Regions from separate parts of the Streptomyces sp. NPDC088810 genome, predicted to be linked through region 1. Evidence: predicted binding sites of a transcription regulator. Region 1 holds the regulator's gene; each other region holds the start of a gene.
What was found. Region 1 encodes HrcA, which represses chaperone genes, less so after heat shock. Its sites were predicted from a motif close to TTNGCACTCNGNNNNNCNGAGTGCNAA; they were not measured.

Region 1 (4,594 bases):
CGGTGAACGCCTGGCAGTCCGGCGTGATCGGTCCATGTTCCGCCGGTGAGCAGCGCCTCCACGGTCGAGGGCCCATTCCACTCGAGGCCGAGGCCGGTCAGCACCACACCGACCAGGTCCGCGCCGTCGAGGAGGCCCGCCGTGAGCAGCCCGTCCGGCTGGGTGGACGGCGCGTAGTGGAGCCGGCCGCCGAGACCGTGCCGGGCCCGCTCCCGGGTGAGCCGCGCGCTGCCGGGCGGGCCGCCGGGTCCCGGCCCGGGCAGCAGTGCCGCATGCCGCAGCCGTACGTCCTCGGGGACGCCGGCCCAGCCCACGCTCTCGTCCGGCGGGAGGGACTCGACGAGGTGACGTGGGTGCGGGGCGTGCCGGGCGCGCAGCACGGCGGCGGGCCGGCGGACGCCAGGGGCCTTCGCGTATTCGCGTAGACGGTGGTGGCGGAGCGCCCCGGCACCTCCTGCCCCGCGAGCCCTCTTTTGCTGACAGCTCCGCCACAAGGTCGGGTTCGGCGGAGCACAGCCACATCAAACGGCCGGCCGCGCGGGACCCTGGGCGGGCGAGGGTGGTGCCGGAGCGAGGTGCCGGATCACCGGTGCCGGCGGCCAACCGAGTCCGGCGACCTGACGCCGCTGGAGCCCCTCCGCATCGAACCGGACACCACCGAATGCGCCGCCTACGAGAAGGTCAGGCCCCGCCGCTGCCCGTGACGAAGTCGATCAGCTCCTCCACGCGTCCCAGCAGCTCCGGCTCCAGGTCCCTGTAGGAGCCCACCCGCTTCAGGATCGCCTGCCACACCGCTCCGGTGTTGTCCGACGGCCAGCCCAGGGCCCGGCACACCCCCGTCTTCCAGTCCTGCCCCTTCGGTACCGTCGGCCATGCCGGGATGCCCAGCGAGGCCGGTTTCACCGCCTGCCAGATGTCGATGAACGGGTGGCCGACCAGCAGTGCGTGTTCGCTGGTCACCGACTCCGCGATGCGCCACTCCTTCGTGCCGGGCAGCAGGTGGTCCACCAGGACGCCCAGGCGGGCGTCGGGGCCCGGGGCGAAGGACTCCACGATGGACGGCAGGTCGTCCACGCCCTCCAGGTACTCCACGACCACGCCCTCGATGCGAAGGTCGTCGCCCCACACCTTCTCGACCAGCTCGGCGTCGTGCCGGCCCTCCACGTAGATGCGGCCGGCGCGGGCCACCCGTGCGCGTGCCCGGGGGACGGCGACCGAACCGGAGGCCGTACGGGTGGGACGTACCGGAGCCGACGAGGACGGCCGGACCAGCGTCACCACCCGCCCCTCCAGCAGGAAGCCGCGCGGCTCCAGCGGGAACACCCGGTGCTTGCCGAAGCGGTCCTCCAGGGTCACCGTGCCGGCCTCGCAGCGGATCACCGCCCCGCAGAACCCGGTGCCGGGCTCCTCCACCACCAGGCCCGGCTCGGCCGGAACCTCCGGTACCGGCTGCGGCTTCTTCCAGGGAGGGGTCAGGTCGGCGGAGTACTGGCGCATTCGGATGACGATAGGAGAAGCCGCGTACCGAGGGGTACGACACGCCGGGAAGGGCCCCTCAGATCACGCCGAACCGCGTTGCCAGGGCGTCCCGTTGGCGGCGGACGAACCCCGCGTCCACCACCGCTCCGTGGCCGGGCACGTACAACGCGTCATCGCCGCCCAGCGCCAGCAGCCGGTCGAGGGCGTCCGGCCAGCGGGCCGGGATCGCGTCCGGGCCCGCCTGCGGCTCGCCGGACTCCTCCACCAGGTCGCCGCAGAAGACCACCTCCGGATCCCCCGGCACCAGGACCGCCAGGTCGTACGCCGTGTGGCCGGGGCCCACGTTGGCCAGCAGTGCCTGCCGACCGCCGCCGAGGTCGAGGGTCCACTCGCCGGAGACCAGGTGGCCGGGCGGGAAGAGCGCGTCCGCCGCCTCGTCGGCGTCCGCCACCGGCAGCCCGTTCCTGATCGCGTCCAGGCGCAGCTCCTCGCGCTCGTACGCCAGCGCCGCGTCCAGGCCCACCGCCGCGAACACCTCCGCCCCGGCGAACACGGACGCGCCGAACACGTGGTCGAAGTGGGGATGGGTGAGAGCGAGATGGGTCACACGGCCGCCCGCCAGTTCCTCGGCCCGCGCGCGCAGCCGGGCCCCCTCCGCCAGGCTCGACCCGGCGTCCACGAGGAGCGCCGTCCCCTCTCCGAGGACCAGCCCCGCCGTGCAGTCCCAGCCGGGCAGCCGGCACCGTCCCACCCCGGTGGTCAGCCGTTCCCAGCCCAGCTCTTCCCAAGTCACGCTCATACCGGCGACGCTAGCGGTACGACCCCGTACCGGGGTCCGACCTTGCCCAGTGTGTAGCCGACAGCCGTACACTGGGCCGGGGAACGTTGGCACTCGCATACGAAGAGTGCCAGGCCGACGACCCGAAGGGACGAGGGGACGACATGCTGGAGGTGCGCGCGAATGCTGAGTGAACGCAGGCTTCAGGTACTGCGCGCCATCGTCCAGGACTATGTCGGCACCGAGGAGCCGGTCGGGTCGAAGGCCCTGACCGAGCGGCACAACCTCGGGGTGTCCCCGGCGACCGTCCGCAACGACATGGCGGCCCTGGAGGACGAGGGGTACATCGCCCAGCCGCACACCAGCGCGGGGCGGATCCCCACCGACAAGGGCTACCGGCTGTTCGTGGACAAGCTCGCGGGCGTGAAGCCGATGACCCCGCCCGAGCGACGGGCCATCCAGAACTTCCTGGAGGGCGCCGTCGACCTCGACGACGTCGTGGCGCGGACGGTGCGGCTGCTCGCGCAGCTGACCCGGCAGGTCGCCGTGGTGCAGTACCCGTCGCTGACCCGGTCCACCGTCCGGCACGTGGAGCTGCTCTCGCTGGCTCCCGCGCGCGTGATGCTCGTGCTGATCACGGACACCGGACGGGTCGAGCAGCGCATGGTCGACTGCCCGGCGCCGTTCGGCGAGGCCTCGCTCGCGGACCTCAGGGCGCGGCTCAACAGCCGGGTCGCGGGCCGACGGTTCACCGATGTGCCGAAGCTGGTCGAGGACCTGCCGGAGGCCTTCGAGCCGGAGGACCGCGGTACGGTCTCCACGGTGCTCTCCACTCTGCTGGAGACACTGGTGGAGGAGAACGAGGAGCGGCTGATGATCGGCGGTACCGCCAATCTCACCCGCTTCGGACATGACTTCCCCCTCACGATCCGGCCCGTCCTGGAGGCCCTGGAGGAGCAGGTCGTGCTCCTCAAGCTCCTCGGCGAGGCGAAGGACCCGGGCGTGACCGTGCGCATCGGCCACGAGAACGCCCACGAGGGGCTCAACTCCACCTCCGTCGTGTCGGTCGGCTACGGTTCGGGCGGCGAGGCGGTTGCCAAGCTCGGCGTGGTCGGACCGACCCGCATGGACTACCCGGGAACGATGGGAGCGGTACGCGCAGTGGCACGGTACGTCGGACAGATCCTGGCGGAGTCGTAAGTGGCCACGGACTACTACGCCGTTCTCGGCGTGCGCCGCGACGCGTCGCAGGATGAGATCAAGAAGGCGTTCCGCCGGCTCGCGCGCGAGCTGCACCCGGACGTCAACCCGGATCCGAAGACCCAGGAGCGGTTCAAGGAGATCAACGCCGCTTACGAGGTGCTGTCGGACCCGCAGAAGAAGCAGGTCTACGACCTCGGCGGCGACCCGCTCTCCCAGTCGGGCGGCGCGGGCGCGGGCGGCTTCGGCGCCGGCGGCTTCGGCAACTTCTCCGACATCATGGACGCGTTCTTCGGTACGGCGTCGCAGCGCGGGCCGCGCTCGCGCACCCGGCGCGGCCAGGACGCGATGATCCGGATCGAGGTCGAGCTGGACGAGGCGGCCTTCGGGACGACCAAGGACATCCAGGTCGACACCGCGGTCGTCTGCAACACCTGCAACGGTGAGGGCGCGGCTCCGGGCACGTCCGCGCAGACGTGTGACATGTGCCGCGGCCGCGGTGAGGTCTCCCAGGTCACCCGGTCCTTCCTGGGCCAGGTCATGACCTCGCGTCCCTGCCCGCAGTGCCAGGGCTTCGGCACGGTCGTGCCGACCCCGTGCCCGGAGTGCGCCGGCGACGGCCGGGTCCGCTCCCGCCGCACGCTCACCGTGAAGATCCCGGCCGGTGTGGACAACGGCACGCGGATCCAGCTGGCCGGCGAGGGCGAGGTCGGCCCCGGCGGCGGTCCGGCCGGCGACCTGTACGTCGAGATCCACGAGCTGCCGCACCCGATGTTCCAGCGGCGCGGCGACGACCTGCACTGCACGGTCACGATCCCGATGACGGCGGCGGCCCTCGGTACGAAGGTGCCGCTGGAGACGCTGGACGGCATGGAGGAGGTCGACATCCGGCCCGGCACCCAGTCCGGCCAGTCGATCCCGCTGCACAACCGGGGTGTCACGCATCTGCGCGGCGGCGGCCGGGGCGACCTGATCGTGCACGTCGAGGTGACCACGCCGACCAAGCTGGACCCCGAGCAGGAGCGAGTGCTGCGCGAGCTGGCCAAGCTCCGCGGCGAGGAGCGCCCGCAGGGCCAGTTCCAGCCGGGTCAGCAAGGGCTGTTCTCGCGGCTGAAGGATGCCTTCAACGGTCGCTGA
Region 2 (4,594 bases), on a different contig from region 1:
AGCGCCCCACCGGCCGCACCGCGGGATCGGGCAGCCCGCGGCCGAGCAGGCTGCGCGGGCCGGGCAGCAGCGTGGCCCGCACGGCGCCCGGCGCGCCGGTCCCGAACCACAGCACCGCCTCCTTCACGTCCCCGCCGTCGGAGATCCACTCGGCCTCGGCCGCCGCCGGGACCACCTCGTGCGGAATGCCCGGCGCGATCTTCAGCGCGGCCCGGGGTGCCGCGAGCGCCGCCCCGACCGCCCAGGACAGCGGCGGTGAGTACGCCTCCGGGTCGAACACCCGGCCGCGCCCGCCCCGGCGCGCCGGGTCCACGAACACCGCGTCGTACCCGGCGGTGTCCACCTCCGTGACGTCGGCTTCCCGTACCTCGATCAGCCCGGCCAGCCCCAGCGCCTCGGCGTTCGCCCGGGCGACCGCCGCCGTGACCGGGTCCCGGTCCACGGCCAGCACCCGGATCCCGGCCCGCGCTAGCGCGATCGCGTCCCCGCCGATCCCGCAGCACAGGTCGGCGACGGAGGTCACGCCCAGCTCCCGCAGCCGGCCGGCCCGGTACGCCGCCACGCTCGCCCGAGTCGACTGCTCGACCCCGTTCGGCGTGAAGAACATCCGCCCGGCGTCCTCGGCCCCGAACTTCGCCACCGCCCGCTGCCGCAGCCGGGCCTGGCCGAGCGCGGCCGAGACCAGCTCGGCCGGGTGGTCGCGGCGCAGCCGGGTGGCCACGGCCAGTTCCTGCGCGGGCTCGGTGTCCCGCACCTCGTCGAGGAGGGCGCGGCCTTCGGGGCTGAGGAGCAGAGCGAGGTCGTTCACCGGGTCATTGTGGGCCAGTCGGTGGATGGTGCGCCCGACGCGGCGGTGTCGACCGGGATCGCGGGCCGGGGCCTGGGAGGATCCGGCACCATGCGAGCAGTAGTACAAAATGACAAAAAGCGGGCGCGGCTCGCCGTGAGCACCTCCCGGAAGACGGCCGTGGGCTCCGCGGCCCTCACCCTGGCCGCCGCCGCCCTCCTCTCCGGCTGCGCCGGCGGCCCCGAACCCGCCACCGGCCACGGCGGGCCCGCCCGCGCCGTGGACCCCCGGGCCCGGGCGGCCGCCGAACACGCCCGGCTGGCCGCCGCCGCCCGGCGCTGGGGCCTGGACCACGCCCCGCTCACGCCCCCCGCACCGCCGGCGAAGAAGCCGGAGATCACCCCACGGGACGGCTTCGAGGTGGACGGCCAGGAGGAGGACGACCTCCCGCCGGTCTTCACCACGATCCCCACCAAGCAGCGGGTCGTCTTCCTCACCATCGACGACGGCGCCGAGAAGGACCCGGCCTTCCTGCGCATGATGAGCGAGCTGAAGGTGCCGTACTCGGCCTTCCTCAGCAACTACCTCGTCAAGGACGACTACGGCTACTTCCGCCGGATGCAGGCCCAGGGCGTGACCCTCAACAACCACACCCTCACCCACCCCTACCTGCCCGGCCTGACCTACGAGGAGCAGAAGGACGAGATCTGCGGCATGCAGGCCGTCATGAAGAGGCAGTTCGGCAAGGCGCCCACCGTGTTCCGGCCGCCGTACGGCAACTACAACGGCGACACCCTGCGCGCCGCCAAGTCCTGCGGGATCAAGTACGCGCCCATCTGGGACGAGGAGGTCTTCGTCGACCACTGGGAGTACCGCGACTGGGACCGCAGCCTGCACCCCGGCGACATCGTCCTCACCCACTTCCGCGGCCGGGACGACTGGGACGGCACGATGGTGGACGACATGCGCCGCTTCCTGAACAAGGTCACGCGCGAGGGCTACGCCGTGGCCCGCCTGGAGGACTACCTGTGAGGCGCCTGCGGGGCCCGGCCGCGGTCCTCGCCCCGGCCCTGCTCCTCGCGGGCTGCGCCCAGTCCGTCGACCCCATCGAACGCCTGGGCAAGAAGGCCGCCGAAGGGGTGCACCCGCACGCCACCGCGCCCGGTCCCGGCTACCGGTACTGGGGCCTGACCCGGCCGCTCGCCCGCGCCCCGGTGCACCCGGCCCGCCCGCTCGCCGAGCACCCGGGGGCCGCCGCCCTGTCCCCGGTGGTCGACCACGTCCGCACCCGCGACCCGGTCGTCTTCCTCACCTACGACGACGGCGCCGAACGCGACCCCCGCTTCGTCGACATGGTCCGCGACCTGCGGCTCCCGGTCACCCTGTTCCTCACCGACAGCGTCGCCGCCCCCGGCTACGGCCACTTCGCCCGCCTGCACGCGCTCGGCGCCGGCATCCAGAACCACACCGTCGACCACCGGGCGCCGGCCGGACTGCCGTACGCCGGCCAGCGCGCCGAGATCTGCGGCCAGCAGAACCGCCTCCGCACCCGCCTCGGCGTCACCCCGCGCCTCTTCCGCCCGCCCTACGGCTCCTACGACCGCACCACCCGGCGCGCGGCGGCCGGCTGCGGCATCTCCGCCCTCGTCCTGTGGCGCGCCGCCCTCACACCCGCCGGCCTCACCTACACCCACGGCCCCCACCACCTGCGCCCCGGCGACATCGTCCTGGTCGGCCCGGACGAGTCCACGGGTCCCTCCCTGCGGGAACGCACGGTCCGGGTGCTGAGGGAGGCCCAGGAGAGGGGCCTCACGGTGGGGCGCCTGGAGGACTACCTCTGAAGGCCGGTCCGGCACGGGGGGCGCCCGGAGCACTCGCGCGCCCGTTCGCGGCCGACGCGCCGCACCGCAATTGGCACTCCGCTTGACCGAGTGCTAATCCCGGTCATAGTCTCAGGTCTGGCACTCCCCCCTGGAGAGTGCCAGATAAACGCGACGGGCAGGTCCGGCACCCGCGACGACGGATCGACCTGGTCGCCACCTCAGACAGTTAACCCCGTGAGATCTCCGAAGGGGGAGGTCGGATCGTGACGACCGCCAGCTCCAAGGTTGCCATCAAGCCGCTCGAGGACCGCATCGTGGTCCAGCCGCTGGACGCCGAGCAGACCACGGCCTCTGGCCTGGTCATCCCGGACACCGCGAAGGAGAAGCCCCAGGAGGGCGCCGTCCTCGCCGTGGGCCCGGGCCGGTTCGAGAACGGCGAGCGTCTGCCGCTCGACGTCAAGGTCGGCGACGTCGTCCTCTACAGCAAGTACGGCGGCACCGAGGTGAAGTACAACGGCGACGAGTACCTCGTCCTCTCGGCTCGCGACGTCCTCGCGATCATCGAGAAGTAATCACCTCAAGCGACTCTCTGCTTGAAGCTGCGCCCCTGGCCCCCGCGATCGATAAGAAGCCGGGCGCCCGGGGCGCGGCGTTTTTCACCCACAGATTTCCGAGAGGGCTCCCGCTGCCATGGCGAAGATCCTGAAGTTCGACGAGGACGCCCGTCGCGCCCTTGAGCGCGGCGTCAACAAGCTTGCCGACACCGTCAAGGTGACGATCGGCCCCAAGGGCCGCAACGTCGTCATCGACAAGAAGTTCGGCGCCCCCACCATCACCAACGACGGTGTCACGATCGCCCGTGAGGTGGAGATCGAGGACCCGTACGAGAACCTCGGCGCGCAGCTGGTGAAGGAGGTGGCGACCAAGACCAACGACATCGCTGGTGACGGCACCACCACCGCCACCGTCCTCGCCCAGGCGCTGGTCCGCGAGGGTCTGAAGAACGTCGCCGCCGGTGCCTCCCCGGCCGCCCTGAAGAAGGGCATCGACGCCGCGGTCAAGGCCATCTCCGACGACCTGCTGGCCTCGGCCCGCCCGATCGACGAGAAGTCCGACATCGCCGCCGTCGCCGCGCTGTCCGCCCAGGACCAGCAGGTCGGCGAGCTGATCGCCGAGGCGATGGACAAGGTCGGCAAGGACGGTGTCATCACCGTCGAGGAGTCCAACACCTTCGGTCTGGAGCTGGACTTCACCGAGGGCATGGCCTTCGACAAGGGCTACCTGTCGCCGTACTTCGTGACGGACCAGGAGCGCATGGAGGCCGTCCTGGAGGACCCGTACATCCTCATCCACCAGGGCAAGATCTCCGCCATCACGGAGCTGCTGCCGCTGCTGGAGAAGGTCATCCAGGCCGGCTCCTCCAAGCCGCTGCTGATCATCGCCGAGGACCTCGAGGGCGAGGCCCTGTCGACCCTGGTCGTCAACAAGATCCGCGGCACCTTCAACGCCGTCGCGGTGAAGGCCCCCGGCTTCGGCGACCGCCGCAAGGCGATGCTGCAGGACATGGCCGTCCTCACCGGCGCCACCGTCATCTCCGAGGAGGTCGGCCTCAAGCTCGACCAGGTCGGCATCGACGTGCTCGGCTCCGCCCGCCGCGTCACCGTCACCAAGGACGACACCACGATCGTCGACGGCGCCGGCAAGTCCGAGGACGTGCAGGGCCGCGTCGCCCAGATCAAGGCCGAGATCGAGAACACCGACTCCGACTGGGACCGCGAGAAGCTCCAGGAGCGCCTCGCGAAGCTGGCCGGCGGCGTGTGCGTGATCAAGGTCGGCGCCGCCACCGAGGTGGAGCTGAAGGAGAAGAAGCACCGTCTGGAGGACGCCATCTCCGCGACCCGCGCCGCGGTCGAGGAGGGCATCGTCTCCGGTGGTGGCTCCGCCCTGGTCCACTCCTCCAAGGTCCTCGAGGGCAACCTCGACA
Region 3 (4,594 bases), on a different contig from region 1:
TAAACACCGCCCGCCGGCCCGTGTTCCGCTCCGGCCCCCGACTCCCCGCGTGATACCGGACACCCTCCCCGCCCCCGCGAACGACCGAGGGCGGTGCCCCCAGCCGAAGCTGGGGGCACCGCCCTCGGATCAAGGACAGTCGATCAACCCTCAGGCCGATCAGAAGTCCATGTCACCGCCCGGCATGCCGCCGCCGGCCGGCGCGGCGGCCTTCTCCGGCTTGTCGGCGATGACGGCCTCGGTGGTGAGGAACAGCGCGGCGATGGAGGCGGCGTTCTGCAGGGCAGAGCGGGTCACCTTCGCCGGGTCGATGATGCCCTCGGCGACCAGGTCGACGTACTCGCCGGTCGCGGCGTTCAGGCCGTGGCCCGGGGTCAGGTTGCGCACCTTCTCCACCACGACACCGCCCTCGAGGCCGGCGTTGACGGCGATCTGCTTCAGCGGGGCCTCGAGCGCGATGCGCACGGCGTTGGCGCCGGTCGCCTCGTCACCCTCGAGCTCCAGCTTCTCGAAGACCTGGGAGGCCTGCAGCAGGGCCACGCCACCACCGGCGACGATGCCCTCCTCGACGGCGGCCTTCGCGTTGCGGACGGCGTCCTCGATGCGGTGCTTGCGCTCCTTGAGCTCGACCTCGGTGGCGGCACCGGCCTTGATGACGGCCACGCCGCCCGCGAGCTTCGCCAGGCGCTCCTGGAGCTTCTCGCGGTCGTAGTCGGAGTCGCTGTTCTCGATCTCGGCGCGGATCTGGTTCACCCGGCCGTTGACCTGGTCGGAGGAACCGGCACCGTCGACGATGGTGGTCTCGTCCTTGGTGATGACGACCTTGCGGGCGCGGCCCAGGAGGTCCAGGGTCGCGTTCTCCAGCTTGAGGCCGACCTCCTCGGAGATGACCTCGCCGCCGGTGAGGATGGCGATGTCGCCGAGCATGGCCTTGCGGCGGTCGCCGAAGCCCGGGGCCTTGACGGCGACGGACTTGAAGGTGCCGCGGATCTTGTTGACGACCAGGGTCGACAGGGCCTCGCCCTCGACGTCCTCGGCGATGATCAGCAGCGGCTTGCCCGACTGCATGACCTTCTCCAGCAGCGGGAGCAGGTCCTTGACCGAGGAGATCTTGGAGTTGGCGATGAGGATGTACGGGTCCTCGAGCACCGCCTCCATGCGCTCCATGTCGGTCGCGAAGTAGGCGGAGATGTAGCCCTTGTCGAAGCGCATGCCCTCGGTGAGCTCGAGCTCCAGGCCGAAGGTGTTGCTCTCCTCGACGGTGATGACGCCTTCCTTGCCGACCTTGTCCATGGCCTCGGCGATGAGCTCGCCGATCTGGGTGTCGGCGGCGGAGATGGACGCGGTGGAGGCGATCTGCTCCTTGGTCTCGACGTCCTTCGCCTGCTCCAGCAGGGCGGCGGAGACGGCCTCGACGGCCTTCTCGATACCGCGCTTCAGAGCCATCGGGTTGGCACCGGCGGCGACGTTGCGCAGGCCTTCCTTGACCAGGGCCTGGGCGAGCACGGTCGCGGTGGTCGTACCGTCACCGGCGACGTCGTCCGTCTTCTTGGCGACTTCCTTGACCAGCTCGGCGCCGATCTTCTCGTACGGGTCCTCGAGCTCGATCTCCTTGGCGATGGAGACACCATCGTTGGTGATCGTGGGGGCGCCCCACTTCTTCTCGAGGACGACGTTGCGGCCCTTGGGGCCGAGCGTCACCTTCACGGCGTCCGCGAGCTGGTTCATGCCGCGCTCGAGGCCGCGCCGCGCCTCCTCGTCGAACGCGATGATCTTGGCCATGTGAAGTGGTCCCTCCAGGACTGGGGGTGATTCCTTCGGACCGCGCCCGCGCCCGCGACGGACGGCTCGCCGGCCTCGTGGTTCCTTGCCCCACCCAGCCTGCGGGCCTCACCGACCCGGTCCTTCACTGTCACTCTCACCTTCAGAGTGCTAACGCAATGATTAGCACTCGGCATGGTCGAGTGCAAGCGCCTGCACCGGTACGGCGCCCCCGTCAGCCGCACGCGAACAGCGGAACCAGGGCACGGCGAAGGGCCCGCACCCCCTGGGAGGTGCGGGCCCTTCGGACAAGAAACGTTCAGGCGGTGACGCGAACCATGTCGGCCTGCGGGCCCTTCTGGCCCTGCGAGATCTCGAACTCGACCCGCTGGCCCTCTTCCAGGGTGCGGTAGCCGTCCATCTGAATCGCGCTGTAGTGGACGAAGACGTCCGCACCACCGTCGACCGCGATGAAGCCGTACCCCTTCTCCGCGTTGAACCACTTGACGGTGCCCTGAGCCATGCCTAACTCCCCTATTACTGGCCCTTGCACAGATCCACACTTCGCGGACCCGGGTCAGACCTCGCCCCCCATTGGCCGGGGGCGTGCGCCGGAACGCGTCGACCGCGGCTGAATGTATCTGTCCAACTGCCGTCTGCAACAGGTCAATCGGACGAGAATTCTGGACGCGGACGGTCCGGAATATAGTGAGAATTCGCCCGGATTCAGGGCAAGTCGGGCCCCATAAAAGCCGCAAAAGCCACAGACAACCCACACACTTTGGCTACTTCTTGTCGGGTCGCCCGGCATGATTCCAGGGCCTTCGACCCGAAGACCGGGGCCGTGTTCCCCAACTCTACCGCGCTCAATCACACAGAATTGCCCCCTCCGCTTCTCTTACGGAGGGGGCAATCCGATGAACAATCGGTAACCGCCGTTACCGAAGGTAATGTGCGGGCCTGTCGAAGGGCCGGTCAGCCGCCTGCCACGGCCGGGATGATGGAGACACCGGCGCCGTCGGGGGTCGCCGTGTCCAGGCCCTGCTCGAAGCGGACGTCGTCGTCGTTGACGTACACGTTGACGAACCGGCGCAGCTTGCCCTGGTCGTCCAGGACCCGGGCGGCGATCCCGGTGTGGTTCTTCTCCAGATCGGCGATGACCTCGCCGAGCGTCGCGCCCTCGGCGGCGACCTCGGCCTGCCCACCGGTGTAGGTGCGCAGGATGGTGGGGATGCGAACGGTCACGCTCATGCGAGGCCAGCCTCTCGGAAGGAGTCCAGGGTCGGGCGGATGGTGGCGGTGAGGCCGGTCCCGGCCACCGCGTCCAGGGTCTTGAGGCCGTCACCGGTGTTGAGCACGACGGTCGTGAGGGCCGGGTCCAGCCGACCGCTCTCGATCAGCTTCCGCGTCACACCCACGGTCACCCCGCCGGCGGTCTCCGCGAAGATGCCCTCCGTGCGGGCGAGCAGCTTGATCGAGTCCACGACCTCCGCGTCCGTCACGTCCTCCACGGCACCGCCGGTGCGGCGCGCGATGTCCAGGACGTACGGCCCGTCCGCCGGGTTGCCGATGGCCAGGGACTTGGCGATGGTGTTCGGCTTCTGCGGGCGGACCACGTCGTGGCCGGCCTTGAAGGCGGTGGACACCGGCGAGCAGCCCTCGGCCTGTGCACCGAAGATCTTGTACGGCTTGTCCTCGACCAGCCCCAACTTGATCAGCTCCTGGAGGCCCTTGTCGATCTTCGTGAGCTGGGAGCCGGAGGCGATCGGAACCACGATCTGGTCGGGCAGCCGCCAGCCGAGCTGCTCGCAGATCTCGTACGCCAGGGTCTTGGAGCCCTCCGCGTAGTACGGCCGCAGGTTCACGTTGACGAAGCCCCAGCCCTCGCCGGCCGGGTCGCCGATCAGCTCCGAGCAGAAGCGGTTCACGTCGTCGTAGTTGCCCTCGATACCGACGAGCTCTCCGCCGTAGACCGCGGCCATGACGACCTTGCCCTGCTCCAGGTCGTGCGGGATGAACACGCAGGAGCGGAAGCCGGCCCGGGCGGCGGCGGCGCCGACGGCGCCGGCCAGGTTGCCGGTGGAGGAGCAGGAGAGCGTGGTGAAGCCGAAGGCGCGGGCGGCCTCCAGGGCCTGGGCGACGACCCGGTCCTTGAAGGAGTGGGTCGGGTTCCCGGAGTCGTCCTTCACGAAGAGCTTGCCGGCGTCGACGCCCAGCTCGCGCGCCAGGTTGTCGGCCTGGACGAGCTTGGTCCAGCCGGGGTTGAGGTTGGGCTTGCCGGTGACGTCCGCCGGGACGGGCAGCAGCGGCGCGTACCGCCAGATGTTCGCGGGGCCGGCCTCGATCCGCCGACGCAGGTCCTCGGTGTCGTAGGCGGAGAAGTCGTAGGCGATCTCGAGCGGGCCGAAGCACTCCTCACAGGCGAAGACCGGACCGAGCGGGACGCGGTGACCGCACTCGCGACAGCTCAGGGCGGCGGCGGGGCCGAGGTCGACGGTGGTTTCGCTGGAGGTGGCAACTGTCTGCACAGCCATGGAGGCGAGGCCCTTTCTCCTCATCTTCCTCACGACGCATCTCGCCGTGAGACGGATTTGGCACCTTCCCTAGCCGGGAGCCTCGCTACGAGACGAGAGCCGACTGGAGGGTTGCCGGGGCTTCATCGGGCCGTGTCCCTCTGCCCCTCTGGATGAGCGGTATTCGGTTTTGGACGCTCGTGACCCCCGACATGCGATGGTCACCGGCGTTGTTCAAGACTGTAACCGAAGGCCAGGACAGTTGAGATAGTCGTCCGAACCGCGAGATGGATCACACGGTGACGTGTGGTCGTGACAGT

Region 2: groES (co-chaperone GroES) is a predicted target of HrcA. The motif match lies at 2,699-2,725, and genes of this name have one in related genera.
Region 3: groL (chaperonin GroEL) is a predicted target of HrcA. The motif match lies at 1,945-1,971, and genes of this name have one in related genera.

Annotation. Positions count from the first base shown of each region.
Region 1 covers NZ_JBIVJQ010000001.1:549,588-554,181, forward strand. Annotated here, with positions in the region: gene ACIP4Y_RS02460 (DUF3097 domain-containing protein) at 682-1,497, opposite strand; gene ACIP4Y_RS02465 (MBL fold metallo-hydrolase) at 1,556-2,278, opposite strand; gene hrcA (heat-inducible transcriptional repressor HrcA) at 2,441-3,457, shown strand; gene dnaJ (molecular chaperone DnaJ) at 3,458-4,594, shown strand.
Region 2 covers NZ_JBIVJQ010000004.1:411,996-416,589, reverse strand. Annotated here, with positions in the region: gene ACIP4Y_RS16450 (methyltransferase domain-containing protein) at 1-808, opposite strand, end outside; gene ACIP4Y_RS16445 (polysaccharide deacetylase family protein) at 899-1,819, shown strand; gene ACIP4Y_RS16440 (polysaccharide deacetylase family protein) at 1,816-2,628, shown strand; gene groES (co-chaperone GroES) at 2,874-3,182, shown strand; gene groL (chaperonin GroEL) at 3,301-4,594, shown strand, end outside.
Region 3 covers NZ_JBIVJQ010000005.1:429,374-433,967, forward strand. Annotated here, with positions in the region: gene groL (chaperonin GroEL) at 160-1,782, opposite strand; gene ACIP4Y_RS19745 (cold-shock protein) at 2,081-2,284, opposite strand; gene ACIP4Y_RS19750 (ubiquitin-like small modifier protein 1) at 2,737-3,012, opposite strand; gene thrC (threonine synthase) at 3,009-4,295, opposite strand; SAM riboswitch class I at 4,313-4,454, opposite strand.